2 regions of the Pantoea cypripedii genome follow, and region 1 is predicted to be linked to the other one. Evidence: riboswitches for the same ligand, from Rfam matches in the RefSeq annotation. Region 1 holds a riboswitch; the other holds the start of a gene.

The links. A riboswitch is a leader RNA that binds a small molecule or an ion and turns the genes downstream of it on or off. The one in region 1 is predicted to bind fluoride.
Positions count from the first base shown of each region.
Region 2: another riboswitch for fluoride. It lies ahead of crcB (fluoride efflux transporter CrcB); the one in region 1 lies ahead of HA50_RS24915 (DHHA2 domain-containing protein).

Region 1 covers NZ_MLJI01000002.1:789,381-802,179, forward strand. Annotated here, with positions in the region: gene HA50_RS24890 (ester cyclase) at 17-460, opposite strand; gene HA50_RS24895 (LysR family transcriptional regulator) at 576-1,487, shown strand; gene trpA (tryptophan synthase subunit alpha) at 1,598-2,407, shown strand; gene HA50_RS24905 (H-NS family histone-like protein) at 2,466-2,864, opposite strand; gene HA50_RS24910 (DUF2913 family protein) at 3,539-4,135, shown strand; fluoride riboswitch at 4,210-4,279, shown strand; gene HA50_RS24915 (DHHA2 domain-containing protein) at 4,357-5,265, shown strand; gene HA50_RS24920 (universal stress protein) at 5,262-5,687, shown strand; gene eno (phosphopyruvate hydratase) at 5,704-6,993, shown strand; gene HA50_RS24930 (2,3-bisphosphoglycerate-dependent phosphoglycerate mutase) at 7,037-7,729, shown strand; gene HA50_RS24935 (EF-hand domain-containing protein) at 7,880-8,134, shown strand; gene HA50_RS24940 (efflux RND transporter periplasmic adaptor subunit) at 8,200-9,231, shown strand; gene HA50_RS24945 (efflux RND transporter permease subunit) at 9,224-12,373, shown strand; gene HA50_RS24950 (response regulator) at 12,376-12,799, shown strand, end outside.
Region 2 covers NZ_MLJI01000001.1:4,216,624-4,236,029, forward strand. Annotated here, with positions in the region: gene HA50_RS19740 (glutathione S-transferase family protein) at 1-471, shown strand, start outside; gene HA50_RS19745 (alpha/beta hydrolase) at 483-1,088, shown strand; gene HA50_RS19750 (sugar phosphate isomerase/epimerase family protein) at 1,085-1,900, opposite strand; gene crcB (fluoride efflux transporter CrcB) at 2,008-2,385, opposite strand; fluoride riboswitch at 2,477-2,552, opposite strand; gene HA50_RS19760 (nucleoside hydrolase) at 2,687-3,604, shown strand; gene HA50_RS19765 (zinc-binding alcohol dehydrogenase family protein) at 3,625-4,653, opposite strand; gene HA50_RS19770 (GntR family transcriptional regulator) at 4,789-5,691, shown strand; gene HA50_RS19775 (MFS transporter) at 5,864-7,216, shown strand; gene HA50_RS19780 (LysR family transcriptional regulator) at 7,538-8,452, opposite strand; gene HA50_RS19785 (dipeptidase) at 8,455-9,519, opposite strand; gene HA50_RS31415 (hypothetical protein) at 9,518-9,682, shown strand; gene HA50_RS19790 (ABC transporter substrate-binding protein) at 9,721-11,316, shown strand; gene HA50_RS19795 (ABC transporter permease) at 11,316-12,326, shown strand; gene HA50_RS19800 (ABC transporter permease) at 12,323-13,222, shown strand; gene HA50_RS19805 (ABC transporter ATP-binding protein) at 13,223-14,050, shown strand; gene HA50_RS19810 (ABC transporter ATP-binding protein) at 14,163-14,903, shown strand; gene HA50_RS19815 (serine hydrolase domain-containing protein) at 14,900-16,411, shown strand; gene HA50_RS19820 (fumarylacetoacetate hydrolase family protein) at 16,477-17,313, opposite strand; gene HA50_RS19825 (M55 family metallopeptidase) at 17,398-18,219, opposite strand; gene HA50_RS19830 (DmpA family aminopeptidase) at 18,310-19,356, opposite strand; gene HA50_RS19835 (ABC transporter permease subunit) at 19,359-19,406, opposite strand, start outside.

The sequences.
Region 1 (12,799 bases):
CGCTGCTTAACTTCTCCTATGGGCGCGGCGGGAACTGACCTAACTGCGTAAACAGCCCAAACCAATCTTCCATATGCCAGGTAGTGGTAATACGCTCGCCATTAAGCTGATGGAACTCATGCAGCCGAAAACTGACCGATTTTCCGGTAGGTTCAATCCCCATGATTTTCCCTTGATGTGTTCCGGTAATTTCCGCCCGTACTGCAATCTGACCGGGAAGCTGGATAAGATCGTGAATGATGATCTGCACATCCGGAAAAGCATGAATAAATTCTCTGATGATAGGTTTCAGCCCTTCAGGCCCCGCAGTCTGACCTGGGGCCAGGGGAATATCATCCCAGTCTGGTGTGACCGCTTCATCAATCAAATCAGGATTTTGGTGGCTGAAAGCCTGATAAAGTTTTTCCACGGCCTGACGTTCGGCCATAAGACGATTTATGGTCTCTTGATTGCCTGACATTGCTTCATTCCTCTGGCTGATGATTTTTTATGATTAATCTGTAATCCGCAGCCAGTATCACATCCGCATTAGCTATAATTAAAATAAATAATAGATATAGAGGATTATACAATTTATGGATTTTAAGGGGCTTGACCTTAATCTCTTGGTGGCTTTTGACGCGCTGATGGAAGAGAAAAATGTGACCCGTGCCGCGACCAAAGCATCAGTCAGCCAGCCTGCGATGAGTGCTGCGCTTTCCCGTTTACGCACACATTTTGCCGATCCGCTGTTTATTCGCAGCGCTTCAGGGCTGCTGCCGACCGCGCGGGCAAAAGAAATTGGGTTACACGTGTCTAAAGCGCTGGAGGAGCTGACGCATCTGCTGGCTCCGGATGTGTTTTCCCCGGCAAACAGAAGTATGTCATTCACGTTGGGGATGTCTGAATACCCGATGATGGTGCTCCTGCCTGGCATCATGAAAGCGGTCAATCAGCAGGCACCAGGGGTGACGATTCATGTGCATTCCTATATCGATCGGGACGAATCTGTTGCCATGCTGGATAGCGGCAAGATTGACCTGGTGATCGGCATCGCACCGACGAAATCTGAAAACAGAATATTGTCGCGGCCATTAATTCGTGATGAGTTTGTCACCCTGGTCCAGCGGGAGGGTGAAGCGGCCCGTGAGGGGATGACGCTGGAGTCATATCTGAAGGCGGGCCATATCCTGGTTTCGCCTGAAGGCAATCATTATGGGCTGGTGGATGAACGGCTTAAGGTGATGGGACTGACCAGAGATCTGCGTCTGACATTGCCCTCTATGTTCGCCGTTGCTGGGGTGATCCAGCAAACGCAGTATATTGCGACGGTGTTGAAACGTAGCGCATTAGCCAGCGAAAAAAATGAAAACGTATTGATGTTCAATCCCCCGCTTGAGATGCCTCAGATTCAGTTTGATTTGCTTTGGCACCGCCGATCCGATGCCAGCAAAGCACAACAATGGTTGAGGCAGCTGATTTGTGAACAAGCCAGGGAGTTGATGTAAGTTCACGCCGCAGCGGAAGCAAGCTCCCTTCACATAAACTTAAACAAGTTGTGATATCAGATTCATATTCCGAAGATGCAACCGGTTTTCACCCTTAAAGGAGTATGTGGATGGATCGCTATAAAATTATGTTTGATCGCCTGGAGCAGAATAAAGAAGGGGCTTTTGTTCCCTATGTTACCCTTGGGGATCCCAATCCTGAACTGTCATTTGCAATTATAGAAACATTGATCAACGCTGGTGCAGACGCTGTCGAGTTGGGTATTCCTTTTTCTGATCCACTAGCCGATGGCCCGGTTATCCAGGCCTCAGCGATTCGGGCATTACAGGCGGGAGCAACATCTGCTGCCTGTTTTGATATTCTCACCCGTCTGCGCGCCCGCCATCCGCATATACCGATCGGCCTGCTGATGTATGCCAATCTGGTGTTCACTAACGGCATCAGCCATTTTTATAAAAGATGTGCACAGGCTGGGGTGGATTCTGTGTTGATTGGCGATGTTCCGGTTGAGGAATCAAAAGAGTTTCGTGAAGCAGCTGAGAGCAGTGGCATTTCTACGGTATTCTTTGCGCCACCGAATGCTGACATGGCTACCTTAGAAGCAGTATCAGGATATGGCGGTGGTTATACTTATCTGCTTTCACGTGCCGGGGTAACCAGCGTTGAAAATAAGGCGGGTCTGCCCTCACCACATATCCTTGAAGCGCTCAGACGCTTTAATGCCCCACCAGCAATGTTAGGTTTTGGCATATCAATGCCAGCGCAAGTCAGAGAAGTGATGAAAAGTGGCATTGCGGGTGTTATATCGGGTTCTGCGGTAGTAAAAATAATAGAACGCAACATTAATGCGCCAGATACGATGTTGGCTGAGCTCTATTCTTTTGTGAGATCGATGAAAGAGGCGACACGTAACCAATAGAAAAACCATGCGGTGTGAAATCACCGCATGGTTTTTAACTTACTGAAAAAGCGTGAGATTAAATCAGGAAATCATCCAGAGATTTACCGCTTTCGATTGCAGCTTTAATGACCGCAGGGGTACGACCCTGACCGGTCCAGTGTTTTTCCTGACCGTCTTCAATATATTTATACTTAGCCGGACGCGGAGCACGTTTAGCGCGTGGTTTACCTGCACCCGACAGAGAACCCAGTAATTCATTCGGGTCGATACCGTCTTCCAGCAGCAACTCACGATATTTAGCCAGCTTCTCTGCTTTCTCACGTACAGCAGCTTCTTCTGCATGGCTTTCTTCACGACGTTCTGAAACAACAACGCTGAACTTCTCAAGCATTTCTTCCAGATCGGCCAGAGCCAGTTCACGTGCCTGCGCACGCAGTGTACGAATGTTATTTAGCGCCTTAAGTGAATCACTCATGGAAATCTCCAAACGGTGTCGTTGAACGAGTAAAGTATGACGAAACTAAGATTTAAAATAAGTCTGTGAAATGAGTATATACTCACGCGTCACTATGGAAAAGGGGAAACTTAACGTTGACTATAAAAATAATGACACCGAGGGTTATTTTTGGGAGGCAACGAGGGTTTTTATCATAAATGTTGTCATCACCATGAAGAATTATTTACTTTACTCAGAAACTTGCCGGGGGTATCGGTACAATTCTTAATTTATCCTTACGCTTTTCTACTCCGTTTCAAATCCGATCACGTAATTGCAAATACATCTTTCCTTTAGGGCGAGTTGAACTATAGTTCAGTTCGGCAGCATATTGACGATAATTTCAGTCCTGTATTGTGCTTACCCTCTTAACTTACTGCGTCCAAAAATTCACAGGGGCAGGTTATTACCGTCGCCGAATCTGCCCGAAAATAAAATGCACAACAGCAGGATTATGACGCTGGAGGATAAACCTGATGTCAAAATGGAAATAACGGCCAGCTGCGACAGAGGTTCCTTTTCCTGCCGGCAAGCGGCATGCGATAAATCGGCACAAGACAACAAATTAGATACAAACTATTTACATTTCAGGTGAGTTGTACTTCACTAACTCTCAACGGAATAATCATGGATTACAAGGAGATGTTGCGGTGATGACGCAATCCTTAACCGAAAAAACCGGGCATCTGGCATGGTGCGCTCTGATCGCTCTTGAACTGGCGAGACATGATGGGTTGGTCAGTTCTGAATCCCAGGAAAATGTTTTCCTGACGCGCTGGCTGGCTACCGCGCTGAAACAGCATCGTTTTCCCCGAGAAGTTGCCAGTGATATTCAATGGTTGTTGAAACAGGGCCGGGCATTTGGACCCGCAGCAAAACTGCGACACAAACTCGATTATCTTTGGCGCTCCTGTACGGGGGAATTGTCCCAGCAGAACGACCTGTTCCGTCTGACCTACGCCATTGAAACCGCGAAGCAAATGCAATGGGTCTATAGGGTGCTCAGCGACAGAGAATGGTCAGGGCGTAATACGGTTGTCACCAACGGCGAACTCGACGCGATATATCTGTCACGATCCGGGTTGGACGTTTCCTTCGATGCTGATGGTGGGCAGATCGCGCCGCTGATGGCGCGGCTAACCGGGAATGTCGCTGGGCTGGAAAAAATACTGCATCGCAGCGGCTGGCGCAGCGAAGTTTGCCAGCAAACGCAAACACCTTTTCTTTTCCAGCTGATGACCCATTCATAATCATGCTATCAATCCAGCACTTAGCCGCAACAGCAAACGAATCGGCTGACAAATAAATTCGCCTGTTCTAGACTGGCCTTAAAGGTGATGGCGTTCCACCTTCCTACAACCGCCCCGTTCGGGGCTGATGACGCCTGATATGACTCTTAATCACTTGAGAGGTATGTCAGGCTGATCTGAATTCACCCAGCCCGCATACTTCCTGCTGCGGGGATCCTCCTTTGATACATGTTACAGGCCATATCAATCCTGACAGCGATGCCATCTGCACGGCAGTTGTCACCGCTTACTGGTTAAATCAGCAACATCGTCCCGCTCATGCATGGCGTGCGGGTGAGGCCAATCGGGAAACACGTTTTATTTTCGCTGAAGCAGGTTTACCCCTGCCGGAACGACTCACGCTTTCCCTGAAAGGCGAGGATGTCTGGCTCGTCGATTTCACCGAACCGGCTCAGGGGCCGGACGATCTGCATCAAAGCAACGTTATCGGCATTATCGATCACCATCGGCTGGGCGGTTTGATGACACAGTTACCGCCAGAAGTCTGGATAAAGCCGGTAGGGAGCAGCGCTACCGTGCTCTGGCTGTTAATGGATGAAGCCGATCGCAACAGCCTGGCCTCATCTCACGCCATTCTGCTGCTGGGTGCCATCCTGAGTGACACCGTTAATCTGAAATCGCCAACGACGACGGAAGAGGATATTCGCACCGTTACCCAGCTCTGCGTACGAACGGGCATTAATCGTAAAACCTTCGGCCGTCATTTGTTGAGCGCGAAAACCGACCTTGCCGGACTGTCACCCCAGCACCTGCTTGAGAAGGACCTCAAAGCGTTCGTGATCGCGGGTACGGATGTTCGCATTTCGCAAATCGAAGTGATGAACCCGTCTCAGGTTTCTCATCTGATTACTGCGCTTTGTGAGGAACTGAAGAATACAGTCGCACAGTCCGGCGCGGGGTTGGGTGTGCTGATGGTGACGGATATCACCGACAATTTTTCCACGCTCTATTTTGCCGGTCGGGCATTGAAAAATGTCGGACCCTGCTCACTGCCGGGGATGCTCAGCAGGAAAAAACAGCTGTTGCCCTGGCTCCATCATCATCTCGAACAAAGCCGGGGTGAAGCATGAAATTTTATACCCATGCGCTGGTGCTGGTTCATGACCAGCAGGACGGTGCGTTGCTGCTGAATCATGCTGCTGTGCTGGCACAGCAGACAGGAATGAAAATCACGCTGGCACATATCAGCGAGGACTATCGCGAAATGAATTACGTTTCCGACAGCGTCATGGATGACAGGGTTTCGCAAGCCATTATCAGGGCGAAATCTTTGTTGAGTGAACTGGTCAAGGCCGCGCCGGTGGTGGTTGACGCGTGCGAGCTGGTGACAATCAACCGATTCGAGGATGTGGAGCAATGCATTAAAGAGCGGGGTATTGACCTGGTGATTGCCGGACATCGCAATCGTTTCATGGGACTACTGGCATCACGCTCACTGGAGTACATCAACCATCTGACAGTCGATGTTCTGATTAAGCACACCCGTAGCTGAACAGCAGGAGAAAAACATGAGTTTTAATATCGACAGAATGACTGCGCGTGAAATTCTTGATTCACGCGGAAATCCGACCGTTGAAGTCGAGGCGTTTACCACCGATGGGCTGATGGCCCGAGCCTCCGTCCCTTCGGGGGCCAGTACCGGAACCCGCGAAGCCCACGAACGACGGGACGGCGATCACTCGCGTTATGGGGGTAAAGGCGTGCAAGATGCGGTGCAGGCTGTTTGCGGAGAAATCAGTGCAGCGCTAGCCGATATCGATGTGCGTGAGCAGCGAGCCATTGATAACGTCATGCTGGAACTGGACGGAACAGAAAACAAAAGCCGGTTAGGGGCCAATGCCATTCTCGGCGCATCGCTGGCCGTCGCCAGGCTGGCAGCGCTGGCGACACGTCAGCCGTTATATCGTTACCTCGGCGGACTGCGTGCTAATCTGTTGCCGGTTCCCTGTATGAACATCATTAACGGGGGTGTCCATGCACGGGGGCAGGGTGCCGACTTTCAGGAGTTCATGATAGCGCCGCATGGTGCCGAGAGTCTGAAGGAGGCGGTGCGTCAGGGCAGTGAAGTTTATCAGGCACTCCGTCAGTTGCTGCTGGAAAAAAACCTTTCCGTCGGAGTCGGTGATGAAGGCGGTTTTGCCCCTGCGGTGTCGTCAAATCGCGAACCACTGACCTTGATCGTGCAGGCCATTGAGAAAGCGGGCTACCGGCCCGGTGAAGATATCAGTATTTGTATTGATCCGGCATCGAGTGAGTTTTACCGTGATGGCCAATATCATCTGCGCACGGAAAATGCCGCGCTGAGCGCCAAAGAAATGACGGCGTATTATAGCGAGCTGCTGGATCAATTTCCGATTGTGTTGCTGGAAGATGGTCTGGCCGAGGACGACTGGAGCGGCTGGAAATATCTCCATCAACAGCTGGGAAGCCGGGCAGAACTGGTTGGCGATGATTTGTTTGTGACCAACGTGAAATACATCCAACGTGGGATACAGGAAAACCTCGCCAGCGCAGCACTTATCAAGCTTAATCAGATAGGCACGTTGAGCGAGACATTCGATGCCGTTGCGCTGTGCCAGCGTCATGGCTGGGGGGCGTTCATATCGCATCGAAGTGGCGAAACCACCGATGCATTTATTGCGGATATGACCGTCGCGCTGCGAGCCGGACATCTCAAAACCGGCGCGCCTTGCCGCGGAGAGCGGGTTGAAAAATATAATCAGCTAATGCGTATTGAGCAGGAACTTGGACAGGACGCTCAATACGCCGGGCTGGGGGCGTTTATCCGCCGCGCCTGATGACAGGCCGGGCTTCACGGCCCGGCCCCTTATGGGATTAAGCATGCATACATCAACGCTTATTTTATTACGCCATGGCGAAAGTCAGTGGAACCTTGAAAATCGTTATACCGGCTGGACAGATGTACCGCTGACGCCACAGGGTTATCAGGAGGCTGATCGGGCGGGCGCGCTAATCAGGCAAGCTTCACTGATGCCTGATTATATTTGCAGCTCGGTGATGACTCGCTGTATCCATACCTCCTGGCGTGTGCTGGATCAGCTGGATCGCGCATGGCTGCCGGTGGACAAAACCTGGCGTCTTAACGAACGACACTACGGGGCGTTGCAGGGACTGAATAAAGCTGCAACCGTCGCTACCCTGGGTGAGGAGAATGTCTTCCGCTGGCGCAGAACGTTGCACGGCGTTCCACCGGTGGATGCAGAGGCGCCCGCCAGGCTACAGACCGATCCCCGCTATCGACATATTGCCCTGCAAGACTTGCCCGCCGGAGAGAGCCTGTACATGACTCTGCATCGGGTGCTTCCTTACTGGCAACAGGTGGTGGTGCCTGAGCTACGCGCCGGTAAGACGGTGTTAATTGTGGCGCATGCTAATTCACTCCGCGCGCTGATGACCTTCCTCGAAAAACTCAGTGACGAGGCGATTACCCGATTGCATGTGCCAACCGGGGTGCCGATCGTCTACTCCATGGACAGCGCCGCCAATGTGATGACGCAGCGCGTCCTGACCTGACCGGGTGTCCGGTCAGTTGCCTCATGACATGCGATGACATAAGTCTGGAACAATTCAGAAACCCTTCCTGCCTGGCTTTTCTATATCCTTTTTCCCGTGAAGTTGTGCTTTTCCCCATTCGCTCAAATTAACGGTAAATCGAGGTAATAAATGAAAAAGTTTCTGGTGCTGGTTGCAGGTTTTGTTTTTATCAGTGCTGCCAGCGCAGCGCCGACCGGTGCATTTATGCAGCGGGTACAGGATCGTTTCAATGCTGCAAATACCAATCATGATGGCAAATTGACCCTGGCAGAAGCGCAGGCGGGTATGCCGCGTGTCGCTCAGCATTTTGCGGAAATAGATACAGCGAAAAAAGGCTATATCACCTTCTCGCAACTCAGTGCATTTATGGCGGCGAAAAAATAATCAACCCGATGAACGCGCTATCCATGAAGACGCTAAGTGCAGCGTGCCGGTATGGGCTATTGCTGATGGCAGGCTGTGTCCTGGCGGGGTGTAAACCGCAGCAAAATGCTCTCCCGCAGCCGGTTCCTGCGGTGTCGGTGAGCATGCCGCAAAAACTCACCTTTGACTCGTCAACCACCGTCACCGGCACACTTGGCGCTTCTGAGCAGGTGCAGATTGCAGCGCGTGTCGCCGCGACGCTGCAATCGGTCAATTTCAAAGACGGCGACCTGGTGCAGGCCGGACAAGTGTTATTTACGCTAGACCCGGCCGCCTTACAGGCACAGTTTAATTCCGATCAGGCTGCGCTGGTGAATGCTCAGCGTGAAGCTGACCGCGATCAGGCACTCTATCCGTCACACGTTATCTCCTTGTCCGCCTTGCAGGACGCGCAAACCGCCAGAGATCAGGCGCAGGCGCAGCGGGATATCGCACAAATTAATCTCGGTTATACGCGCATTACCGCGCCTTTCACCGGACGCATCGGGCGGCGTACCGTCGATGTCGGTAATCTGGTGGGCACCAGTGGTAATACCGTGTTAGCCACGCTGAATAAGATCGACCCGCTGTATGTCACTTTCAGCCTTAATCAGTCAGACGCGACGCGCTTTGGCATTATCGCGGCGCACGGTGATGTACCAGCTCATCAACCAGTGGATATCACCATTCCTGGCCTGAGTGAACCGCTGCATACCACCATCGATTTTGTCGATAACCAGCTCGACAGCGCCAGCGGAAATATCACCCTGCGTGCGACCCTGCATCAGCCGCCGATTAGCCTGCTGCCGGGGATGTTTGTCCAGGTCACTTTGCATGCGGCAGCGCCGGTGAGCCAGCTGCAGCTGCCGGCCACGGCGGTACAGGGTGACAGTGTTTTCCCGGTTTCTGCGGATGGCATGGTCAGCCGCCTCAGCGTTAAAACGGCTCCCGGCAGCGGTGAGCATGTCATTTTACTCAGCGCAAATGACGACACACAGCGCGTCCTGACCTTTGCTCGCCCGGATTTGGTGGGGAAAAAGGTGAACGTCAGCAACGAGGCGCAAAGCCAGCATGATTAAGTTCTTTCTCGACCGACCGGTTTTCGCCAATGTGCTGTCATTGATTATCCTGATCCTCGGTGCTGTGGCTTTATGGGCGTTACCGGTATCGCAGTATCCCCCCATTACGCCGCCGACGGTGCAGGTGGTGACGCACTATCCCGGCGCCAATGCGCAGACATTGCAGGATCAGGTGGCGTTCCCTATCGAGCAGCAGGTGAACGGTGTCGAGAACATGTTGTATATGAAATCGACCACCGGTAATGATGGCACTTACACCCTGAATATCACCTTTGCCATCGGCACCGACAGCGACGAGGCCCAGATCCTGGTGCAAAACCGCGTGCAGGCTGCGCTCTCCCAGCTGCCTGATGCGGTGCAGCAGCAGGGGGTGACGGTGCGAAAAAGGTCCACGGCCATTTTGCAGATGTACAGCCTGCAATCTTCCGACCCGGCGCAGGACACGCTGTTTTTGAGCAACTACGCCACCAACCATCTGCGCGATGCACTGGCGCGTATACCCGGTGTGGGTGATGTCACGGTGTTTGGTACCGGAAACTACAGCATTCGCATCTGGCTGGATGCGGCGCGTATGCAGCAATATGGTCTGGTACCGGATGACGTGATCAACGCCATCAAAGCGCAAAACCGCAGCGTCAGCGCCGGACAGTTGGGCGCGCCGCCCGTCAACAGCGGCCAGCAGATGCAACTGACGCTCAACGTTAATGGCTTGCTGACCGATGCCAGCCAGTTCAATCAGATCGTGATTAAAAGCAGCACCGCGGATGGCGGCAGGCTGGTGCGTTTACAGGATGTCGGCCATGCGGAGCTGGGTTCATCGAGTTATTCGCAGTTTTTCACCATGGACGGTAAACCTGCGGCAGGGATTGCCATTTCACAGTTGCCGGATGCCAACGCGCTGGACGTTGGCGCTGCGGTCGCCGATGAGATGCAAAAATTGTCTGCGCAACTGCCCGCAGGTATGCACTATTCACTGCCGTTTGACACCACAACCTTTATTAAGAGTTCAGTCGATGATGTCTACAGCACCTTGCTGATCGCCGGGCTGCTGGTTTTACTGGTGATTGTGGCATTTTTGCAAAACTGGCGCGCCGTGCTGGTACCCGCCACCACGGTGCCGGTCACCATTATCGGCACGTTCGGTGCTATCTACCTGATGGGTTTTTCCATCAATCTGTTGACGCTGTTTGCCATCGTGCTGGCGATCGGTATCGTGGTTGATGATGCGATCGTGGTGGTCGAAGGCGTGAGTCATCATATGGAACAGGGACATGCGCCGCGCGAGGCGACGCTGCGTGCCATGCGCCAGCTGCTGGCTCCGATCATTTCTATCACGCTGGTGCTGGTGGCGGTGTATATCCCGGCGAGTTTCTTACCGGGCCTCAGCGGCCAGATGTATCGTCAGTTTGCGCTGGTGATTGCCGTGACCACTTTGCTTAGCGCCCTTAATGCACTGACGCTGAAACCGGTGCAGAGTGCACAGTGGCTGCGACCAGTGAAGCAGGGAACCAAACCCTGGATTTACCGGAAGTTCAATCAGGTTTTCGCCTGGCTGGAGAACGTTTATCTCAACGGTGTTCGCCGCTTAATCCGCCACAGCAAAACAGCGCTTATTGGTGGCATGGTGGTGATCGTGCTGGCGTTAGTCGCCTTCCTCAAAATTCCGACCGGATTTATTCCGCTGGAAGACCAGGGGTATCTGCTGGTGTCGCTGCAACTGCCGGACGCCGCTTCACTGGAAAAAACCGCCAACGTGACCCAACAGGTGGAACGGTTGCTGAATCAGCAGCCCGGAGTAGACCATGTCGTGGTGATCGGCGGGTTGTCACCACTCGACAATAATGCGTCCCTGTCCAACGCGGCGCTGATTTACATCACCCTGAAACCCTGGCATCAGCGTGGCAGGAACCAGGATCTGCGTTCAATCTATCTCAATCTGAATAAACAGCTGGCGGGTATTCCTGATGCCAACGCGCTGGTGATTGTGCCGCCGCCGATTCAGGGCGTCGGTAACGGTGGCGGTATGCAGATGGTCCTGAGCGAGAATGACGGCCAACGTGATTACCGGCATTTGCAGCAGGTGAGTGATAATTTTGCCCGGCAGGCGATGGCACTGCCGCAAGTGTCGCGCATGTTCAGCACGCTGCGTGCCGATGTACCGCAGATCAATGTCACGCTGGACAGAACGCGCGCGGCAGCGATGGGTGTCTCTCCCGGCGATGCCTTTGATGCAATGCAGCAATACCTCGGTGCCAGCTATGTTAATCAAATCACCCGCGAGAACCATAGCGTGAAAGTGTATGTGCAGGCGCAGTCAGATCAGCGGCTGCTGCAACAGCAAATCTCTGCACTGACGGTAAAAAATGCCAGCGGTGAGCCGGTTTCGCTGGCGACACTGGTCAGTTTCACCCCGACTCAGGGGCCAGCCGTCGCTTCTTTATATAATCTCAACCCGGCTGCCACGCTTACCGGTATGCCCGCCCCAGGTTACAGCAGCGGGGCGGCGATGCAGGCGGTGGAGACACTGGCGAAAGCCACCCTGCCGCCGGATATCAGCCTGTCGTGGACTGATATGTCGTATCAGGAAAAAGTGGCCGGAAACCGCATTTATATTGCCTTCGCCATGTCGCTGCTGCTGGTTTATCTGGTGCTGGCGGCTCAATATGAAAGCTACTGGTTGCCCATCAGCGTCATCCTTGGTGTCCCACTTGCCTTATCAGGTACGGCGATCACATTGTTAGCGCTGAATATCGCTAACAATCTTTATACCCAGATTGGCGTGTTATTACTGGCCGGGCTTGCCGCCAAAAATGCGATTCTGATTGTCGAATATGCCCGCCAGCAGCGTCTGGCCGGGAGCAGCATCATTGACGCTGCACTGACGGCGGCCAGAACGCGTTTCCGGCCGATTATCATGACGTCGCTGGCATTTACCCTGGGCGTAGTGCCGCTGATCTTTTCCAGCGGTGCCAGCGCCAGTGCCAGAAAATCATTGGGGATTACCGTTTTCTCGGGGATGTTGTCAGCAACTTTGCTTGCCATCCTGTTAGTCCCTTGTTTTTATGTCGTTTTGCAACGTGCACAAGAGGCGTGGCAGGCGCGACGCAAGCCTGTTCATCAGCCCTCTGTATCGGGTGAATGACCATGAGTGATGCGAAAACCGAGTATAAGGCGAAGAAAATCCTCGTTCTGGACGATGAAAATGAACTGCGCAGCATGCTGCAACGCTATTTAAGCGATCAGGGATTTGAGGTCAGGACGGCGGAAAATAGCGCCCGACTCGACCGGTATTTGCAACGTGAGCCGTTTGATTTGCTGGTGCTGGATCTGATGATGGAACCGGAAGATGGCCTGTCCGTGTGCCGCCGTCTGCGCGCGGCGAAATACACGTTGCCTATCCTGATGCTCACTGCGCGTGGCGATCCGATCGACCGGGTGATTGGTCTGGAAACCGGTGCTGATGACTATCTCGCCAAGCCTTTCCTGCCGCAGGAGCTGGTGGCGCGTATTAAAGCCATCTTCCGGCGGCAGGAATTGCAGCGCGGCGAAACGCCCAGCGGTTCGGGAC
Region 2 (19,406 bases), on a different contig from region 1:
GATAACAGCATCGATCTTTATCCGGCGGATCTGCAAAGCGAGATCGACGCCCTGAATGAATCGATCTATCCGCGTCTGAATAACGGCGTGTATCGCACCGGTTTCGCCACCACGCAAATCAGCTACCAGCAGGCGTTTCATGATGTCTTCAGCCAGCTGGATGAGCTGGAAGAACGGCTGAGTGACGGGCGTACCTTCCTGCTGGGCGAGCAGCTGACGGAAGCGGATATCCGCCTGTTTGTCACGCTGATCCGCTTTGACGCCGCGTACCACGGGCTGTTCAAATGCAACCTGCGTCGCCTGCGCGACTATCCGCAACTCAATCGTTACCTGAAGAGTATGCTGGCAGTTTCTGGCGTGCGTCAGACAGTGAATATCGACCATATCAAACAGGGTTACTATTCAATCAAGGCACTGAATCCGAATGGTATTGTGCCGGTTGGCCCGGATTTGGCGGAATACGGTTTTTAAGGAGCAGCAAGATGGCAAAAGCGTTAGTGATTTTTCTGCACGGCGTCGGCAGCAATGGCGCTGACCTGGCGGGACTCGGCCAGCACTGGGCCAGCGTGTTACCGGATGTGGCGTTCGCCTCGCCGAATGCCCCGATGCCGTTTGAACACGGTATGGGTTATCAGTGGTTCAGCCTGAACGGCGTCACCACGGAAAATCGTCCGGCGCGGGTCCGTGAAGCGCGGGCCGCGTTTGATGCCACGCTGCTACCGCTGATGGCGCAGCATGGGTTTACCGATGCCTGGGATAAAGTGATTCTGGTGGGATTCTCGCAGGGTTCGATCATGGCGCTTGATGCGCTGGCCTCAGGCCGCCATCCGCTGGCCGGCGTGGTGGCGTTCTCGGGACGTCTGGCGTTCGATGGTGCCTTGACACCGCAACCGCATACGCCCGCCCTGCTGATTCACGGCCATGCTGACGGGGTGATCCCGTGGACCGAAAGCGAATCTGCCGCGCTGCGCCTGAAATCTGCCGGTGTGACGGTGGAGACTCGCTTCGAACCGACCACCGGTCATACCATTTCGTCGCAGGGCGCGATGGAAGCCGCCGCCTTTATCGCCCAATGCTTGCAGGATTAAGGCCAGTAGCGATTCAGCGCAGCCCAGGCCTGTTGTGCAGCCACAGCCGGTGGCTGCGCTTTTAATGCATCGTTAAACACTTCAATGCCGACCGGGCCGTTATAGCCCGCGCTTTTCAACTTATCGACAAAACGCTCCACCTCGATAATACCGTCGCCAGGCAGTAAACGCTGGTGGCGTGCCATATCGATAATGGCGTCTTTATTCTGCGGCGGCAGCACCGCCATATCGCACAGCTGAACTTCATAGATACGATCGGCGGGGATACCATCGAGCTGGGCAGCGTCGCCCCCCAGGGCGCAGATGTGGAACAGATCGACCACCAGGCCAATATTGGGTTGATCCAGCCGTTGCAGCCGTTCCCACGCCAGCGGCAGGGTGTTATCGACACTGCACCACGCCATTGGCTCATACATGATCCGCATCTTGTGACGTGCCGCTTCCGAGGCCATCCAGCGCAGATCTTCATCAATACGCTCGGCCAGGCAATCTTCCCGCGTGGTGGCCGGAGCCTGGATAGTGTCGCAACCCAGCGCCTGGGCAATCTGAATAAACTGACGCAGTTCTTCGCGCTTTTGCAGACGTTCACGATCCGGCGCACCGGTGAAGTCGCGTAACACCTGCAAATTGGTAAATCGGAGTTGCTGCTCTGCGGCCAATTGCGCCAGCGCCAATGTACCCTGCGCGCTGGCCTGCACATCTTCACGCCAGATTTCCACCTGATCAAAGCCAGCCGCACGCGCCGCGCGCAGTTTCTGTTCTGGCTCACCGTTTAACAACACCAGGTTAAGGAATTTGGGGTGACTACTCATCAACGGGCTCCTTAATCGTCCGGATAAATCGGTGACAAATTCTGTGCGTCACGCGCACAGAACTCTGACCAGTATCTACCTCTTAATGGTTATTTCAAGCGTGCTGTTTATCCCAGCAGATTGACGACGGTGAAACCGGCGAAGGTCATCAGCAGGGAGCCGATCACATGCACCATCACACTCGACATGGCCCAGAAATATTTACCGGTCTGCAACAACACCACTATTTCTGCGGAGAAGGTGGAAAACGTGGTGAGACCGCCACACAGGCCAGTGACAATCAGCAGCTTCCACATCGGGTCGAGATGCGGGTTTCTGATAAAATATGCCAGCGCTGCGCCAATGATAAATCCGCCCACCAGGTTAACCAGCAGGGTGCCGGGTGGCAAATTGGGAAACAATGTATTGAATCGGAGAGAAATCAGCCAACGCAGTGAACAACCCACCGCACCGCCCAGCATGACAGCCAATAGCGACTTCAGCATAAGTTTGTAGCTCCTGAGATTAGAAACGCGCAGGGCCGCGGCAGGACAGAAAAACACCTGACACACCGCCGTCTCCCGCGCAGGGATACGAGTGTTGTCAGGCGTCATCAGCCGTCTGTTGCCAGAACGGCGGTTGGGAAAGGTGGCACGCCATCACCTTAGGCGGAAGATAATACGCTGGCTGATGCTGGCAGACAATATGTGACTGGCAACAAGGTGTTGGATAAAAGGCCCCGTAAATAGCGCCTTCGCAATCACCCATTTTTGTTTTACCTTGCCAGAAAACGAACTGGAGATCCCAATGCGCACCCTGATTTTTGATACTGATATCGGCGTGGATGACGCCTTTGCGCTGGCCTATGCCGCGCGCACTCAGCATTTGCTGGGCATCACCACGGTGTTTGGCAATGTTGCGGTGGGTCAGGCGGTAAAAAATGCCCGGCTGTTTTGCGAGAAGATGGGGATTGATGCGCCGGTCTATCGTGGCTGTTCGCGTCCACTGGCGCTGGCGCCATCGGCACCGGCGCGTCTGCATGGCGAAGATGGTCTGGGCGATGCCTTTACCAATCCCCATAGCGACCAGGCCCCCAGCGCGGTGCAATTTATTATCGACAGCGTGCGCGCCCGTCCTCACGCCATTACCCTGGTGGCGATTGGTCCGCTGACCAATATCGCCAGCGCGATTAATCAGGCACCGGATATTATTCCGCTGGTGAAAGAACTGGTGATTATGGGCGGTGCGTTTGGCACCGACGGCCACAGCGGTAACGTCACGCCTTTCGCGGAATTCAATATCTGGAAGGACCCGCATGCCGCCGATCAGGTGCTGGCATCACAGCTGCCGGTGGTGGTGGTGCCGCTGGATGTCACCCATAAGGTGTTGATTACCGGCGCAGAAGTACGGCAGCTCAATCAGCCGGTGCTGAGCGCCATCTGCCGTCCGTATCTGGCGTATAGCCTTGAGAAGGAAGGGTTTGATGGCATGGCGCTGCACGACACGCTAACCCTTTCCTGGCTGGCGCTGCCACATGCTTTCCACCTGACGGAAGCGCCGGTACGGGTGGTGACCGAGGGCATCAGCAGCGGCCAAACGCTGCGCCGCCTGAACGCCCTCGCCTCTCGTCATGACCCTTTCGCCGGGTTGCGTGCACAACGCCTGTGTCTGGGGGTAGAAGCTGACGCGGTGCGCCAGCACTTTTTCGCCACCTTGCAGGCTTAACGCTTTTGTAGCGGCGCGATTTATCGCGCGAAGTGGATAACACCTTTGATTAACTCGCGGTTGTTAATCACGTCAGGTTCAAAGGTTTCCGCCAGGGTGGAGAAATCATAATGTCGATTGAGCATCATGTCGGCACGTAGCTGACCCGTTGCCATCAGTTCGCGCACTTTATCGAAATCTTCGCGCGTGGCGTTACGGCTGCCCATCAGCGTGGTTTCCTTTTTGTGGAACTCGGTATCCGGGATCACCAAATCGCCTTTGTGCAGGCCGACATACACGATGGTGCCACCGTGACGAATCAGTTTCACCGCGCCGTTCATCGCCGCCGGGCTACCGGTGGCGTCAATCACCTTCGCCGCCAGTCGACCACCAAACTGCGCGCGCAGAGTGGCATCAAAATCCGCATCCAGCGGGTTGATGGTGGTCAGATTAAGATGTTGCGTGACATGCGCCCGCCGTTGTTCGCTGGTATCGGCAACCACCACTTGCGCCCCCGCAGCAGCAGCGATGGCAGCAACCCCGAGGCCAATCGGCCCGGCGCCGACCACCAGCACTTGTTCATCTGCCGCCACGGCCGCCCGACGCACCGCGTGTGCGCTGATGGCAAAAGGTTCGATAAGGGCTGCGGCTTCCACCGCCACATCATCCACCGCCAGTAAGTTATTTTGCGGCACGCTTAGAAATTCACAGAAACCGCCATCCTGATGCACGCCAATCACCGAAATGTTTTCACAGCAGTTGGTTTTGCCACTCTGGCAGGCATCGCACTGCTGGCAGGAAACATAAGGGATCAGCGCCACGCGCTGGCCGGGGGTAAAACCACTGGCCGCACTGCCCAACGCCACCACTTCGCCGCACAGCTCATGGCCCAGCACGCGCGGATAGCTGAAGAACGGCTGATTCCCCGCCCAGGCGTGAATATCGGTGCCGCAAATCCCGGCGGTAATCGGTTTGATCAGGACCTCGTGTGCCGCGGGGGTCGGTCTCGGGCGCTGCTGCCACACCATGCTGCGGGGTTCCATTACCACCAGGGTTTTCATGCTTGTCATAGGTTTCTCCTGTGCTGATGTCGCAGTTATGGCGAAAATCGATGTTAACGGCTTGTTGCGCACGCGGAAGTGTGAAGTAACACGATTTTTTTGGGCTTTCGATGGTTTTTAATAAATAAAAAACCGGAGCCTGCTATGAGCCGAAGCCAGAATCTGCGCCAGAACGTGATCAACCAAATGCTGGAAGGTATTGCCCAGCGCCATATTCGTTCGCCCTTACCCCCGCAGGCGGCGCTGGCAGAAATGTTCAATATCAGCCGTACCACGGTGCGCCATACCCTGCATTACCTGCATCAGCGTGGTGTGCTGGAAAAGGTGGATGAGACTTACGTCATCGTGCGTGATCCCGGCGACGAAGACGGTTTCAGCGCCCTCATCCCGCCGATCGAGCAGCAGGCGGCGCAATTCGAGCAGACGTTTTTTAATCTGATCAACCAGCGACTGTTGATGCCAGGCGATACCTTTACCGAGCTGCAATTGGCGCAACGGGTGAAGGTCAGCCCGGTGGTGGTGCGGGAATTTCTGCTGCGGTTTATGCGTTACAACCTGCTGGAACCGGTAAAACGCGGCCAGTGGCGCATGAAGAAGTTCGATCAGGATTACGCGGAGAAACTGTTTGAACTGCGCGAAATGTTAGAAACCCACGCGCTGAATCGCTTTCTCAATCTGGCGTCGCATGATGAGCGCTGGATTCAGGCGCGTGATTTGCTTGACCGCCATCGCGCAATGCGCGACACCATCGCCAGCGATTATCGTCGCTTCTCTGCACTGGATAAGGAGATGCATTCGCTGATCCTTTCCGCCGCTAATAACCCGTTTTTCAATCAGTCGCTGGAGATTATCTCGGTAATTTTTCATTCACATTATCAATGGGATGAGAGTGATTTGAAGCAACGAAATATTGTGGCTCTGGAGGAGCATATGGCGATTCTCACCGCGCTGATTAGCCGCCAGGATGTAGAAGCCCTGTGCGCCCTGCACACCCATCTTGGCACCGCCAAGACCTCGATGATCCGTTCAATTCGTCAGTACAATTAAAAACCGATTAAAAACCACAAATCATTAGCTCCCGCACGAATCAGAAACATCTTTGCAACATCCCGTCATCTTTGCTTCTAGTCTCGAACCATCTGTTGAGGTCGCATCAATTGGCGACCACAGAATCCCACACTGACTGATAACGATAAGTACCCAGCTCCGGGAGGTTGCAATGGAAAATACATCAGCGCGTGGTCGCGAGACAGCGCCAACCCCAGCCGCAGAGGGACGTGATTTCGTCCCCGCTCGTGGCGATGTGGTGCGCTCACCGCGCATCAAAAAGATTCAGATGACGGCAATGTTGTTGTTGCTGTTTGCCGCCATCATTAACTATCTCGACCGCAGTTCGCTGTCGGTGGCCAATATGACCATTCGCGGTGAGCTGGGTCTGTCCGCCACTGAGATTGGTGTACTGCTGTCGGCGTTTTCGCTGGCTTACGGTCTGGCACAGCTGCCGTGCGGTGCGCTGCTGGATCGCAAAGGTCCACGCATCATGCTGGCACTGGGGATGTTCTTCTGGTCGCTGTTCCAGGCGGCAGCGGGGATGGTGCATAACTTTACCCAGTTTATCCTGGTGCGCATCGGCCTCGGCATTGGCGAAGCGCCGATGAACCCGTGCGGCGTGAAGGTGATTAACGACTGGTTCAACATTAAAGATCGCGGCATGCCAATGGGGATGTTTAACGCCGCCTCGATGATTGGCCTGTCCATCGCCCCGCCGATTCTGGCGGCGATGATGCTGGTACTGGGCTGGCGTGGCATGTTTGTCACCATCGGCGTGCTGGGGATGTTCCTCGCTATCGGCTGGTATCTGGCTTATCGCAACCGTGACAACAGCAAGCTGAGCGCAGAAGAGATTCACTATTTGCAGGCGGGCAGTGTCGCGTCACGTAAAGAACCGATTAGCTTTGCCGAATGGCGCGGGCTGTTTAAGCAACGCACCATGTGGGGCATGATGATTGGTTTCAGCGGCATCAACTATACCGCATGGTTGTATATCGCCTGGCTGCCGGGTTACCTGCAATCCACCTATAACCTCGATCTGAAAAGCACCGGTTTGCTGGCAGCGATTCCATTCCTGTTCGGTGCGGCGGGTATGCTGCTGAACGGTTATGTGGTGGATGCGCTGGTCCGTCGCGGTATGGACGCAGTGAAGGTACGTAAAGTGAGTATCGTCAGCGGCATGTTGCTGTCTGCGGCGTTCACTGCCTTCGTGACCCGCGCCACCGACACCACCAGCGCGGTGACGTTAATCGGGATGGCGCTGTTTTGTATCCATTTTGCCGGTACATCCTGCTGGGGTTTGATTCATGCGAACGTGACCGCTCGCATGACCGCTTCGGTCGGCAGTATCCAGAACTTTGCCAGCTTTGTGTTTGCGTCGTTTGCTCCGGTGATTACCGGCTGGGTGCTGGATACCACGAAATCTTTCAGCCTGGCGCTGATGATTTGCGCCGGTGTGACGGTGGTGGGGGCACTGGCCTATCTGCTGCTGGTGAGAAAACCAATCACTGATGGGGTGTAAAGCCTTAGAAAAAAGAAAAAAACAAACAACAAAACAAAAACCAAAGACCGTAATCGCGGGTGCAGCGGGGGGGGGGGCCATCCGGACTCGCTGAGTGCGGGTGCGATTCCAGGATGAGCCGCAAGGATGCGGCGAAAGGCGGCGTGTAGCGGCGCGATTTATCGCGCGAAAAAGCCGCGAAGCGGCGAGGAAGGCGGCGCAGGGCCAGGGAATGCAAAGGGCGCGGCCCAGGGCGCCCTTTGCTCGGTCGCCGCACCGGCGAACTGAAACTACCTCAGCCAGTAGCGAACGAAATCCCTCCGAAGCTGAAACACCAAGGCCCTACGGATTCACCGTAAAAAACCTCGACTCACACTGCCTTGCAATCTCCCACAACTTATTTCTAATCACCTGCTTCAGCTGCAAAGTCGATTGCGACTGCGGCCGATCGCGGCGACTAATCAACATCACCTCAAACGGTAACGGCTGCGCCACTGGCAGCAGCTTGAGCTGATCGGCATAACGGCAGGCCGTGAACAGATCCACCACCCCCACGCCGCCACCGGCCAGCACCATATCGGCAATCACCGAATAGGTTTTAATCGACAGCGACACCGCTGGCGTCAGCCCTTTATCGCGCAACGCCCGGTGCAGCACCCGTCCCAGCGGATCCTGGCTTTGCATCATCAGCAGATTATTGGCGCACAGCCATTCGAGCGTGACCGGTTCGTTGTGGGTGTGATCCCGTGGCAGCAACGCTACCATCGAGGATTGAAACAGCGGCTCGGCCAGCAGGTTGGCATCCACCTGCTGACCAAACACCAGCGCGAAATCGAGCTGATTTTCGAGAATGCTGCGGCACAGGGTGCTGAAATGTTCGGTGACCAGCTCCACGCTGACCGATGCGGCCTGCTGTCGCCAGGTCACCAGCGCCGGAGCCAGCACCATCTGACCAAACGCATGGGCGGCCCCCACGCGTACCGTCTGCCCCTCACCACGGCGCAGCTGCTCCGTCAGTTGCGTAATCGCCTGCAACCTTTGATACAGCTCCTCCACTTCCGGCAGCAAACGCCGACCTTCCGCCGTGACGATCATCCCCTGCGCCCGCCGCTCAAACAGCGCAAAACCGAGCTGCTGCTCAGCGTGATTCAGCACCCGGCTGACATTCGGCTGCGAGACATTGAGCAGGCGCGCGGCACCGCTGATGCTGCCGCTCTGCACTATCGCCTGAAACACCTCAATATGTCGCAATCGCATGATTATTCGCCCCAGGTCGCTTCGAGCACGCGCAGCCAGTTGCCGTAACAAATCTTCTCCAGCAGGTCCTGCGAATAGCCACGCGCTGCCAGGGCATCCACCAGCAGCGGGAAACCGGCCACATCTTTCATATCGCCCGGCATGGTCGCTCCATCGAGATCGGAGCCAAAGCCGACCCCGTCTTCGCCGACTTTCTCCAGCAGATATTCCACATGACGCACGATGGTATCAACCGTGGTGGGAGCATGGCGGTCGCCATCTTCACGCAGGAACGGCACCGCAAAGTTAACCCCCACAAATCCCTGGGTTTCAGCAATCGCCGCCAGCTGACGATCGGTGAGGTTACGGGACTGGGCGCTTAACACATGAGCATTGGAGTGGCTCGCCACCAGCGGCGCATCGCTGATATCGGCGGTATGCCAGAACCCTTTTTCATCCATGTGCGACAGGTCAACCATGATGCGGCGCTGATTACAGTCGCGCACCAGCTGCTTGCCCGCCGCCGTCAGGCCGTTGCCAATATCTGGTGAAGAGGGGTAACGGAACGGCACGCCATCGCCAAACTGATTAGGACGGCTCCACAGCGGCCCGAGGGTGCGTAAACCGCTGGCGTAAAGGATATCCAGCAACTCACCGTGGGTATCCAGCGCTTCCGCCCCTTCAATGTGCATCACCACGGCCAGCACGTTGTTGGCCATGCACTGACGAATCTCACGTACGCTGCGACAAATCTTCACCTGCCCCTGCGATGCCTGCTCAATACGCAGCAACAACGCCAGCATGGAAAAGGTGGCATCGCGCGCAGTGCCAATAATTTCTTCAGGAAATTCTGAGAGGTCTGGCGCACTTCTTGCAACTAGCGGGTGTGATGGCACCCAGGTGGCAAAAATCCCACCTACCATATTTCCCTGGCGGATGCGGGGAAAGTCCATCTGCCCCGATTCGGTGCCATTCAGGAAAGCATTTACCGCGTCGGGCTGATGGTGCTGCCACAGTTTGTTCAGGACATCGTTATGACCATCAAAAACCGGGATGGAAAGCCGGTTGGCGTTACGCAAGTCAGACATGTTGTATCCGTTTCATGTGCAGGAGAAAGCACAAGCGCTGCCAGTTGGCGGAGCAAAACGCACCAAAATGAGGCAAGCGCCTGAGCGTGAAACAAAAGGCTTAATGCCTGTTATTAATCCCCCTGCACCGCAGGAAAGTCAAGACAAAAAACAGCAAAAATAAAATATTTTATTTTAATAATCAATAAGTTGGGAGTTTACATGGTTACCAGAAGACGTTTTCTTGCAGGATGCACCGCCGTACCGTTCCTGTCGTATCTCAGCCTTAATTCTGCCTTCGGTGCCACCCCGCCCAGCATGCTGGTAATGGCGATGCAGCTGGACAACATCACCAGCCTCGATCCGCACGAAAGTTTTGAAGCGATTGGCGGCCAGATCTGCGGCAACCTCTATCAGAAGCTGGTGATGCCCGACCCACAGCAGGCCGACAAAGTGATTGGCGCACTGGCCAAAAGCTGGGATGCCAGCAGCGACAATAGCGTTTACACCTTCCATCTCGATCCGGCGGCAAAATTTGCCGATGGCTCACCGGTAACCGCCGAAGATGTCGCCTTCTCCATCGAACGTATCGTAAAACTGGATAAAAGCCCGGCATTTATTATCAACCAGTTTGGCTTCACCAAAGATAACGTCACCCAGCTGGTAACGGCGAAAGATACCCACACGGTGGAGATGAAACTGGGCGCACCGGCCGCCGAGACGTTCCTGTTGTATTGCCTGTCAGCCACTGTCGGCAGCATCGTGTCGAAGAAAGCCTGTCTGGCGAACCAGCAAAACAACGACTTCGGCAACGGCTGGCTGAAACAGCACAGCGCCGGTTCCGGTGCCTTTACCCTGCGCACCTGGAACGCCAGCGAAACGGTGATTCTGGAACTCAGCCCGCAGTTTAGCGGCGAGAGCAAAATCAAACGTGTGATCCTGAAACATATTGCTGACCCGGCAGCCCAGGCGCTGATGGTGCAAAAAGGTGACGTGGATGTGGCCTATGACCTGACCACCGAACAATTGTTGCAGGTGAAAGACGACCCGAAACTGTCGCTGGTGAATCAGTCGCTCTCCGCCATTATGCTGATGTCGTGCAACACCAATAACGAGTACCTGAAAAAACCGCAGGTGTGGCAGGCACTGAAATGGGCGCTGGATTATGACAGCATCCAGAAAAACATTCTGTCGATGAGTTTTACCACTCACCAAAGCTTCCTGCCGAGCGGCTTCCCGGCAGCGCTGGACGATACGCCGTTCCACAAAGATCTCAGCAAAGCCAAAGCGCTGCTGGCGGAAGCGGGTTATCCGGATGGCTTCGAAATCACCCTTGATCACTACTCGATGCAGCCGTACCCGGATATCGCCCAGGCGATTCAGACCCAGCTGGGCGCGATTGGCATCAAGGTGTCACTGATTGCCGCCGAAAACCGTCAGGTGCTGACCAAAATGCGCGCCCGTCAGCATCAGCTGGCCCTTACCGTGTGGGGCGCGGATTATTTCGATCCTAACTCCAACACCGAAGCCTTCTGCGTCAACACCGACAACAGCGACAACGCGCGCAACCGCACGCTGGCCTGGCGTTGCAGCTGGTCTGACGAAGAGTTCAACAAACTGACCGAGCAGGCACTGCACGAACCGGATGCGGCCAAACGTATCGCCCTGTATCACCAGATTCAGCAACTGGGGCGCGAGAAGAGTCCGTTTATCTACATGATGCAGAGAACACGCAACACTGTCTGCGGCAAAAATATCAGTGATGTCCACATGACGGTGCTGGAGCAATGGCCGTATGAGCAGGTGAAAAAAGCCTGATGCCGTTACTGAAGAAAATCGTCAGCACCCTGAGCAGCCTGGTGCTGACGCTGTTTGGCCTGTCGGTTTTGACCTTTTTCATTGGCCGCGTGATGCCCACCGATCCGGTGCTGGCAGCGGTCGGTGATAACGCGCCCCAGTCGGTGGTGGAGCGCGTGCGTGCGGAGATGGGGCTGGATCAGCCCCTTTACATCCAGTTTGGTCACTACCTCAATCAGCTGTTACATGGCGATCTCGGCAAATCGATTCTGACCTCCAACCCGGTCACCACCGATATCGCCCGTTTCTTCCCTGCCACCATGGAGCTGGCGACCGCCGCGATTATTATCGCCGCGCTGATCGGCATTCCGCTTGGCGTATGGGCGGCGGTGCGCCAGAGCACCTGGGTGGATCAAACCATCCGTGTGATTTGCCTCGCCGGTCATTCGCTGCCGGTGTTCGTGCTGGCGCTCCTCAGCCTGCTGGTGTTCTACGCGGTGCTGGGTATTGCGCCGGGGCCGGGGCGGCAGGACATCATCTGGCAGGATATGGTGCCGCAAGTCACCGGCTTTCTGACCATCGATTCCCTGCTGGCGGGCGAATATGACGCCTTCCGCGATGCGCTGGCGCATATGGTGCAGCCGGTGTTAATCCTCGCTTATTTCAGCATGGCTTACATCACGCGTATGACACGCACCTTTATGCTCAACGCCCTGAGCGGCGAGTTTGTCATCACCGCGCGCGCCAAAGGTCTGTCTTCACGCCGCGTGATTTGGCGACATGCGTTTCCCACCGTGGCGGTGCAGCTGGTGACAGTGCTGGCATTGACCTACGCCGGATTGCTGGAGGGAGCGGTGGTAACGGAAAACGTCTTTGCCTGGCCGGGCCTTGGGCAGTATCTCACCACCTCGCTGATGAACGCCGATATGAACCCGGTGGTCGGCTCGACCCTGCTGGTGGGCACCGTATATGTGCTACTCAACCAGCTGGCTGACATTCTCTATCGACTTTGGGACCCGCGCGTAAAATGATCTTTTTCTCTCGTGACTGGCTGCTTGATGACACCCCCGCCAACCGCCGTCAGGCGGTGTGGGGCCGTCGTTATCGCCTGTGGCTTAGCCTGCGCAGCAACACGCTGGCGATGGCGGGTCTGCTGGTGATTTTACTGATGCTGCTGCTGGCGCTGTTTGCCCCGCTGCTGACGCCGTTCGATCCCGGCACCCAGCATCTCGATAACCGTCTCGCCCTGCCATCGCTGACGCACTGGCTCGGCACCGATGAGCTGGGACGCGATGTCTGGACGCGGATTATCTATGGCGGACGCACCACGCTTGGCATGGTGATCGCCGTGGTGGTGCTGACGGCACCGCTGGGCCTGCTGATTGGCTGTATCGCCGGTTATGCCGGGGGGATTGTCGATAAGGCGCTGATGCGTCTGACCGACATCTTCCTCGCCTTCCCGCGTCTGATTCTGGCGCTGGCGTTTGTTGCCGCCCTGAAGCCGGGGGTGGAGAGCGCGGTGCTGGCGATCGCCCTCACCGCCTGGCCGCCGTATGCGCGTCTGGCGCGTGCCGAGACCCTGCAATTCCGCCATAGCGATTTTATCGCCGCCAGCCGCCTGACCGGTGCGTCACCGCTGCGCATTATCCTGCGTCATATCATGCCGCTGTGCGTGCCCAGCCTGATTGTGCGCATCACCCTCGACATGAGCGCCATCATCATCACCGCTGCCAGCCTTGGCTTTCTTGGCATGGGGGCACAGCCGCCCTCACCGGAATGGGGCACGATGATCGCCACCGCCCGCCGTTTTCTGTTCAGCCAATGGTGGGTGCCGCTGATGCCGTGCATCGCGATTTTCCTGACGTCGCTGGCGTTCAACTTTCTTGGCGACGGTCTGCGCGACGTGCTGGACCCGAAGGAGCGCTAAATGCTGGTGGAAATTGACAACCTGCGCATTGCCTTTCGCAATCGCGCAGAAACTTTTGAAGCAGTACGGGGCGTCAGCTTTAGTGTGGGACGCGAGAAGTTTGCCATCGTCGGCGAAAGCGGTTCCGGCAAATCCCTGACGGCGCGCAGCCTGATGCAGCTGCTGCCGGGCAATGCTGAGGTGACGGCGGATGTGCTGCGCTTTGACGGCATCGACCTGCGCGGTGCCAGCGAGAAAGTGCTGCGGCAGATTCGCGGCAAGCGCGTCGGTTTTATTTTGCAGGACCCGAAATATTCGCTCAATCCGGTGATGACCATCGGCCAGCAGATTGCCGAAGCCTGGCGTGAGCATAAAGGCGGCAGCAAAAAAGCGGCGATGCAGGCGGCGATTGGCCTGCTGGAGCAGGTGAAAATCCGCGATCCCGCCCTGGTGGCGAAGCGCTATCCGCACGAGGTATCCGGCGGCATGGGCCAGCGCGTGATGATTGCCATGATGCTGGCACCGGATCCGGAATTGCTGATCGCCGATGAACCCACCAGCGCGCTGGATGCCACGGTGCAGGCGGAGATCCTGCGGCTGATTGACGATCTGGTTTCAGCGCGCGGCATGGGGTTGATCCTGATCAGCCACGATCTGCCGCTGGTGTCGCATTTCTGCGATCGCGTGGCGGTGATGTACGCCGGGCGTATCGTCGAACTGCTGGAAGCTGGCCAGCTGCAACAGGCGCAGCATCCCTATACCCGTGGCCTGCTGGCCTGTCTGCCATCGCTGCGCCATCCGCGTGAGCGGCTGCCGGTGTTGCAGCGTGACGCGGCGTGGCGGGATTAATTAGCGTTGCCAAAATCGCGCGATGAATCGCGCCGCTACGGTCTGGTGCGGCCTGTAGCGGCGCGATTTATCGCGCATGTTGCATCGGATGATGAGCTAAACGAGCAAACACATGATTCAAATCGATAATCTGCGCATCGCTTTTGGTGCGCACACGGTGGTGAAAGACGTCAGTTTTGCGGTCGGTAACGGCGAAAGCTTTGGCCTGGTGGGTGAAAGCGGCTCCGGTAAATCCACCATTCTGCGCGCCCTCGCCGGGCTTAATCAGGACTGGCAGGGCAGCATGATCTTCGGCGGCCAGGCACTGAGCGCCAAACGCAGCCGCGCTTTTTACCGTCAGGTACAAATGGTGTTTCAGGACCCGTTCGGTTCGCTGCATCCGCGCCAGACCATCGACCGCATCCTGCACGAACCGCTGCTGGTGCACCGGCTCGATCGCGCCGAGCAGCGTATCAGCCAGGCGCTGAGCGAAGTTGGCCTTCCTGCGGCGGTGCGCTTTCGTTATCCCCACCAGCTTTCTGGCGGGCAGCGCCAGCGTGTCGCCATTGCCCGTGCGCTGATTGCCGAGCCGGAAGTGCTGCTGCTGGATGAGCCGACCTCAGCGCTGGATGTTTCGGTACAGGCGGAAATCCTTAATTTACTTAGCGATCTTCGCAGTGAACGCAAACTGACCTACATTATGGTGACACACAACCTCGCGGTGGTGACGCACCTGTGTCAGCGTATTGGCGTGATGCAGCATGGCGAGATGGTGGAGCAGTTGAGCGCGGATGACCTGCGCGCCCGGCGCATCCAGCATCCGCACACCGCGCAACTTTTTGATCTCAGCATGACGCTGGAGGAACCGGCATGACAGCCCACTGGCAACAGGCCGCAGACATTGCAGAATCGATCGTTCAAAGCTGGCAGCAACCCGGTGCGCCGGGCGGTGCCATCGTACTGTTTGATGCCCACCATATTCACTCCGCGCACTGCGCCGGGCTGGCGGATCTTGCCCAGCAAACGCCGTTCAGCATGGATAGCGTGGTGCGCTTTGCTTCCATCACCAAACATCTGTTCGCGACGCTGGTCACCGGCCCTGGTCGCCGTTACCTGCAACTGAATGACCGGCTCGACCAGCATCTGCCGCAGCTGACCGGGGCCAATGGTGCCGTCACCGTCGGCCAGGCGCTGGATATGAGCAGCGGGCTGCCGGATGTGCGCGAAACCCTGTCGCTGCTGGGCTTGTCGGTGTACAACGCCACCACCGCCGCCGATTTGCTCGATTTTCTGGCGCGTGAAGGCGACCTCAGTTATCCGCCGGGCAGCGAGATTTCTTACACCAACACCGGTTACCGGCTGGTGGAAGAAGCGCTGAAAGCCAAAGGGGTGCTGTTCAACGATCTGCTGCAACAATACGTTTGTGAGCCACTGGATATCAATCTGACCGCGCCTGAAAGCTGGTTCGATATCGTGCCAGGCCTGGTGCCGGGTTACTGGAACAACGGCGAGCAATGGCAGCTGTCCAGCGCCGGTCTGCATCTGTCGGCCTCCGGCAGTGTCACCGGCAGCCTGCGCCATCTGACGCGCTGGCTGCAAAGCCTGCTGGCGGATAGCGGGCCGGGCGCAGGGGTACTGCAACGGCTGAGCGCACCACGCAATCTCAACGATGGGCGTACCAGCGGCTACGGCCTCGGCCTGACCAGCTCCACCCTTGGCAGTCAGACGTTGTTTGGTCACGGCGGTTCCCATGCCGGATACAAAAGCTACTTCCTGCTGCACCCGGAACTGAAAATCGGTGTGGCGCTGGTGGCGAACCGCGAGGACGTCACCACCTCGGAAAGTGCCCTGCGCATTCTGGCTGCGGCGCTGGGCCGCACGCTGCCGGAAAAAGGCCACGATCTGACGCCCGGTTTATATGTGGCACCGGCTGCCGCCGACTGGCTGGAGATCAAAGGCGTCACCGCCACCTGGCTGGGCGCGGGCGAAACCTTGTGGCGCGATGAACGTCATGGCGATGCGGTGTCGCTTTCCAGCACCTTTCCGATGCAGTTACATCATGAAGGTGAGGCAATTGTCGGGGAAATCGGCCATGCGGCGCGCCGCTTTGAGCCGGTACAGCCGGACCGTGCCAGCCTGGATAACTTACAGGGGCGCTGGTTTGCCGCAGCGTGGCGTAGCGAAATGGTGATTGAGGGCGAGACGCTAACCATGGGGATTGGCCCGGCGGCGATTCGCGCCACGCTGCAATCGCTGGGCGGCGACCGGGTACTGGCCACCGCGATGGATGGCCCGTGGGAAAAACGCTTTGTACTGGCGCGCAGCGGCGAGAGCGTGCGGCTGCTGCTGAATCGCAGCCGGGTGGTGACGTTTACGCGCTAAGCACCAAAACCGGCGCGATGAATCGCGCCGCTACGGTCTGGTGCGGCCTGTAGCGGCTTGATTTATCACGCAATGTGGTGACGCAGTCGCCCGATTTTTTCGATCTCCACTTCAATCTCATCGCCGGGGAACATAAACAACGGTGGCGTACGTTTTTTGCCGACGCCACCCGGTGAACCGGTGATGATCACATCGCCTGCCGCCAGCGGGCTGAACGCGGAGATGTATTCAATGATCTTCGCTACCGGATGCACCATGCTGGCGGTGGTGTCGTTCTGCACTTCACGCTGATTCAGCCAGGTTTTGATCGCCAGCTGCTGCGGATCGGGGATCTCGTCTGCGGTGGTCATCCACGGGCCAAAGCCACCGGTTTGCGGCCAGTTTTTACCGGCGGTAAACCAGGTGAACTGCATGTCACGTACCGTCGCATCCATAAAGCAGCTGTAGCCCGCCACATGCGCCAGCGCCTGGCTGGCCTGCACCTGCCAGGTGGGTTTGCCGATGATCACCGCCAGCTCGCCTTCGTAGTCAAACTCCTGGGTGGTGACGGGTTTCAGCAACGGCTGCTCATGCGCCGCCAGTGAATCGGCAAAACGTACAAACAACGTCGGTGCTTCTACGGTGGCGGCAAATTCTTTGCGTTTGTCGGCGTAGTTCATACCGACGCAGAACACCTTACCCGGATTCTCAATCACCGGCAGGAAACGGATGGCGCTGAAGGGATAATCGGCTGGCTGTGCGCCATAGGCTACGAGGTCGCTGAGCGCGCCGCGTTGCAGCAGGGTTTTCAGGTCGGGACACTCGGCACCGAGGCGTTTACCGAGATCCACCACACCGTTTTCCTGCACGATGCCATAACTTTTTGTTGCCTGATCAATAATATAAAAACTGCAAAGCTGCATGACTGCCTCGTTGGAATAAAAAAATCGCGCGCAGATTACCAAAAGCCGCACAGGAAAGCGGTACGACCTGCGCGCGATGTGGCTTTAATTTTGCGTACTCGCCAGATAAGAGAAGGCACTCAGCAGGCTAATCAGCGTGCCCATCTTCTCTGCACGATAGCCGACGGTCACCGCATCAATGCGCGTGACGCCGGGGATCAGGCTAAACAGATCGGCCAGCACCGGCTTGCTCGCCTGGAGCTGCATCTCATACGGGGCACTCAGGCGCGTGGTTTCGACCTGGCGCGCACGTTGTACCGCAGCGGTGGCGGCGGCGCGGATGGCGCTTTGCGCCGCCTGCGGGCTGATCGACTCGGCACAGGTATGGGAGATGGCGCGTTTGACGCAGACGTAATCGACCGATGGATAATGCTCCGCCATCCAACCCTGCAATTGATCGTCACCGCTCACCAGCCACAGCGGCGTGCCCTGCTCGGCCGCCGCCGCCGCATAGATATCGCTCTCGCCCATCACTTTGCCGTTGATGTGGATGCGCCAGAAGGCGCGGCCATTGATGGTGTGCGCCAGCACGCCCGGCTCACCCGCCGCGCTGTGATAACCGATAAAAAACAGGCCATCGAACAGTTGCTGTTCCAGCCCCTCCACCATCGACAATCCACGCGGTTTGCCCTGCACCAGCCGGGCGCGCGGATCGATATTTTCCGCGCGCAGATTGGTCATTTGCGCATGGCTATCGGCCACCACCACTTCCGTCGCGCCACCGGCGAAGGCACCGTCGATGGCGGCGTTCACTTCCTGTTCCATCAACCCACGCGCCAGCTGATGTTCCGCATGGCCCGGTGAACATTGTTCCGGGCGCATTACGCCCGCGATGCCTTCGATGTCGGCAGAGATAAAAATTTTCATAGGATGAGGTGTTCCGTTTGTGACGATAAAATCAAAAACCGCGCGATAAATCGCGCCGCAACGGTCTGGTGCGGCCTGTAAAACGCGCCGTTACGGTTGAGATAACTTATCCAATACATCCGCCAACGCCGGGCGGTGATGACCGCGAAAACCGGTCACTGCTTCGGCGCTTAACAATGCATCCAGCACCGCGTGTTCGGTCGCATCTGCGGCGGCGGCGAGCAGCGGCTCCAGCGCGGCATCTTGCGGGGGCTGCGGTTGCGGCTGGGTCGAGAACGCCAGCGCGATATCGCCGGAACCGTGTCCCCAGTAGCTGCCAAGCCGTCCCAGAGCCGCACCGGCGCGTTTCGCCACGCGTTTGAGCTGGCGCGCATCCAGCGGCGCATCCGTCGCCATGATGATGATGATCGAACCCGCATCACGCTGTGGCGTCAGTTCCGGCAGCAGCGGCTCGATCATTTCACCGAGCCGCACACCGTCCAGCGTTAACGCAGTCAGCGCACCAAAGTTTGCCAGCACCAGCACCCCCAGCGTGGCGTTGAGCGCGGGTATCAGACGCGAGGCGGTGCCAATTCCGCCTTTCAGGCTGAAGCAGCTCATGCCACGCCCGGCACCGACGCTGCCACGGGCAAAATCCGTCTGCGCATCGTTTAACGCCTGCTGCGCCAGTGCTTCCGTTACCGCCAGCGCCTGGATGTCATTCAGCCAGCCGTCGTTGCACTCCAGCGCCACGGGATTAACCGTGGGCAGGCTGCGCCCCAGCTCCGGGTTGCGGCTGATGGCATCACGCACCAGCGTGGTAAACAGCGTTCCGACTGCCAGGGTGTTGCTGAGCAGGATCGGCGTCTGCAACACGCCCAGCTCCTCCACCTGCACCAGCCCCACCGGTTTGGCAAAACCGTTAAATACCGCCGCCGCACAGGGCAGCGGCTGCTGAAACAGGTTATCGCCCGGCGGCACAATCGCCGTGACGCCGGTCTGGATTTCCCCGGCGTCCAGCGTGGCGTGACCAACGCACACACCTGGCACATCACTGATCCGATTGGCTGGCCCGCAGGCACTGCGTGGCTGGCCGAGCTGACGCTCTGCACGCCAGCGTTGCAGCAGCAGGTCGCGCTGCATCTGTTGAAAATCCATGCTTAACTCTTCAGTTTGGGATCCAGCGTATCGCGCAGGGCATCGCCCAG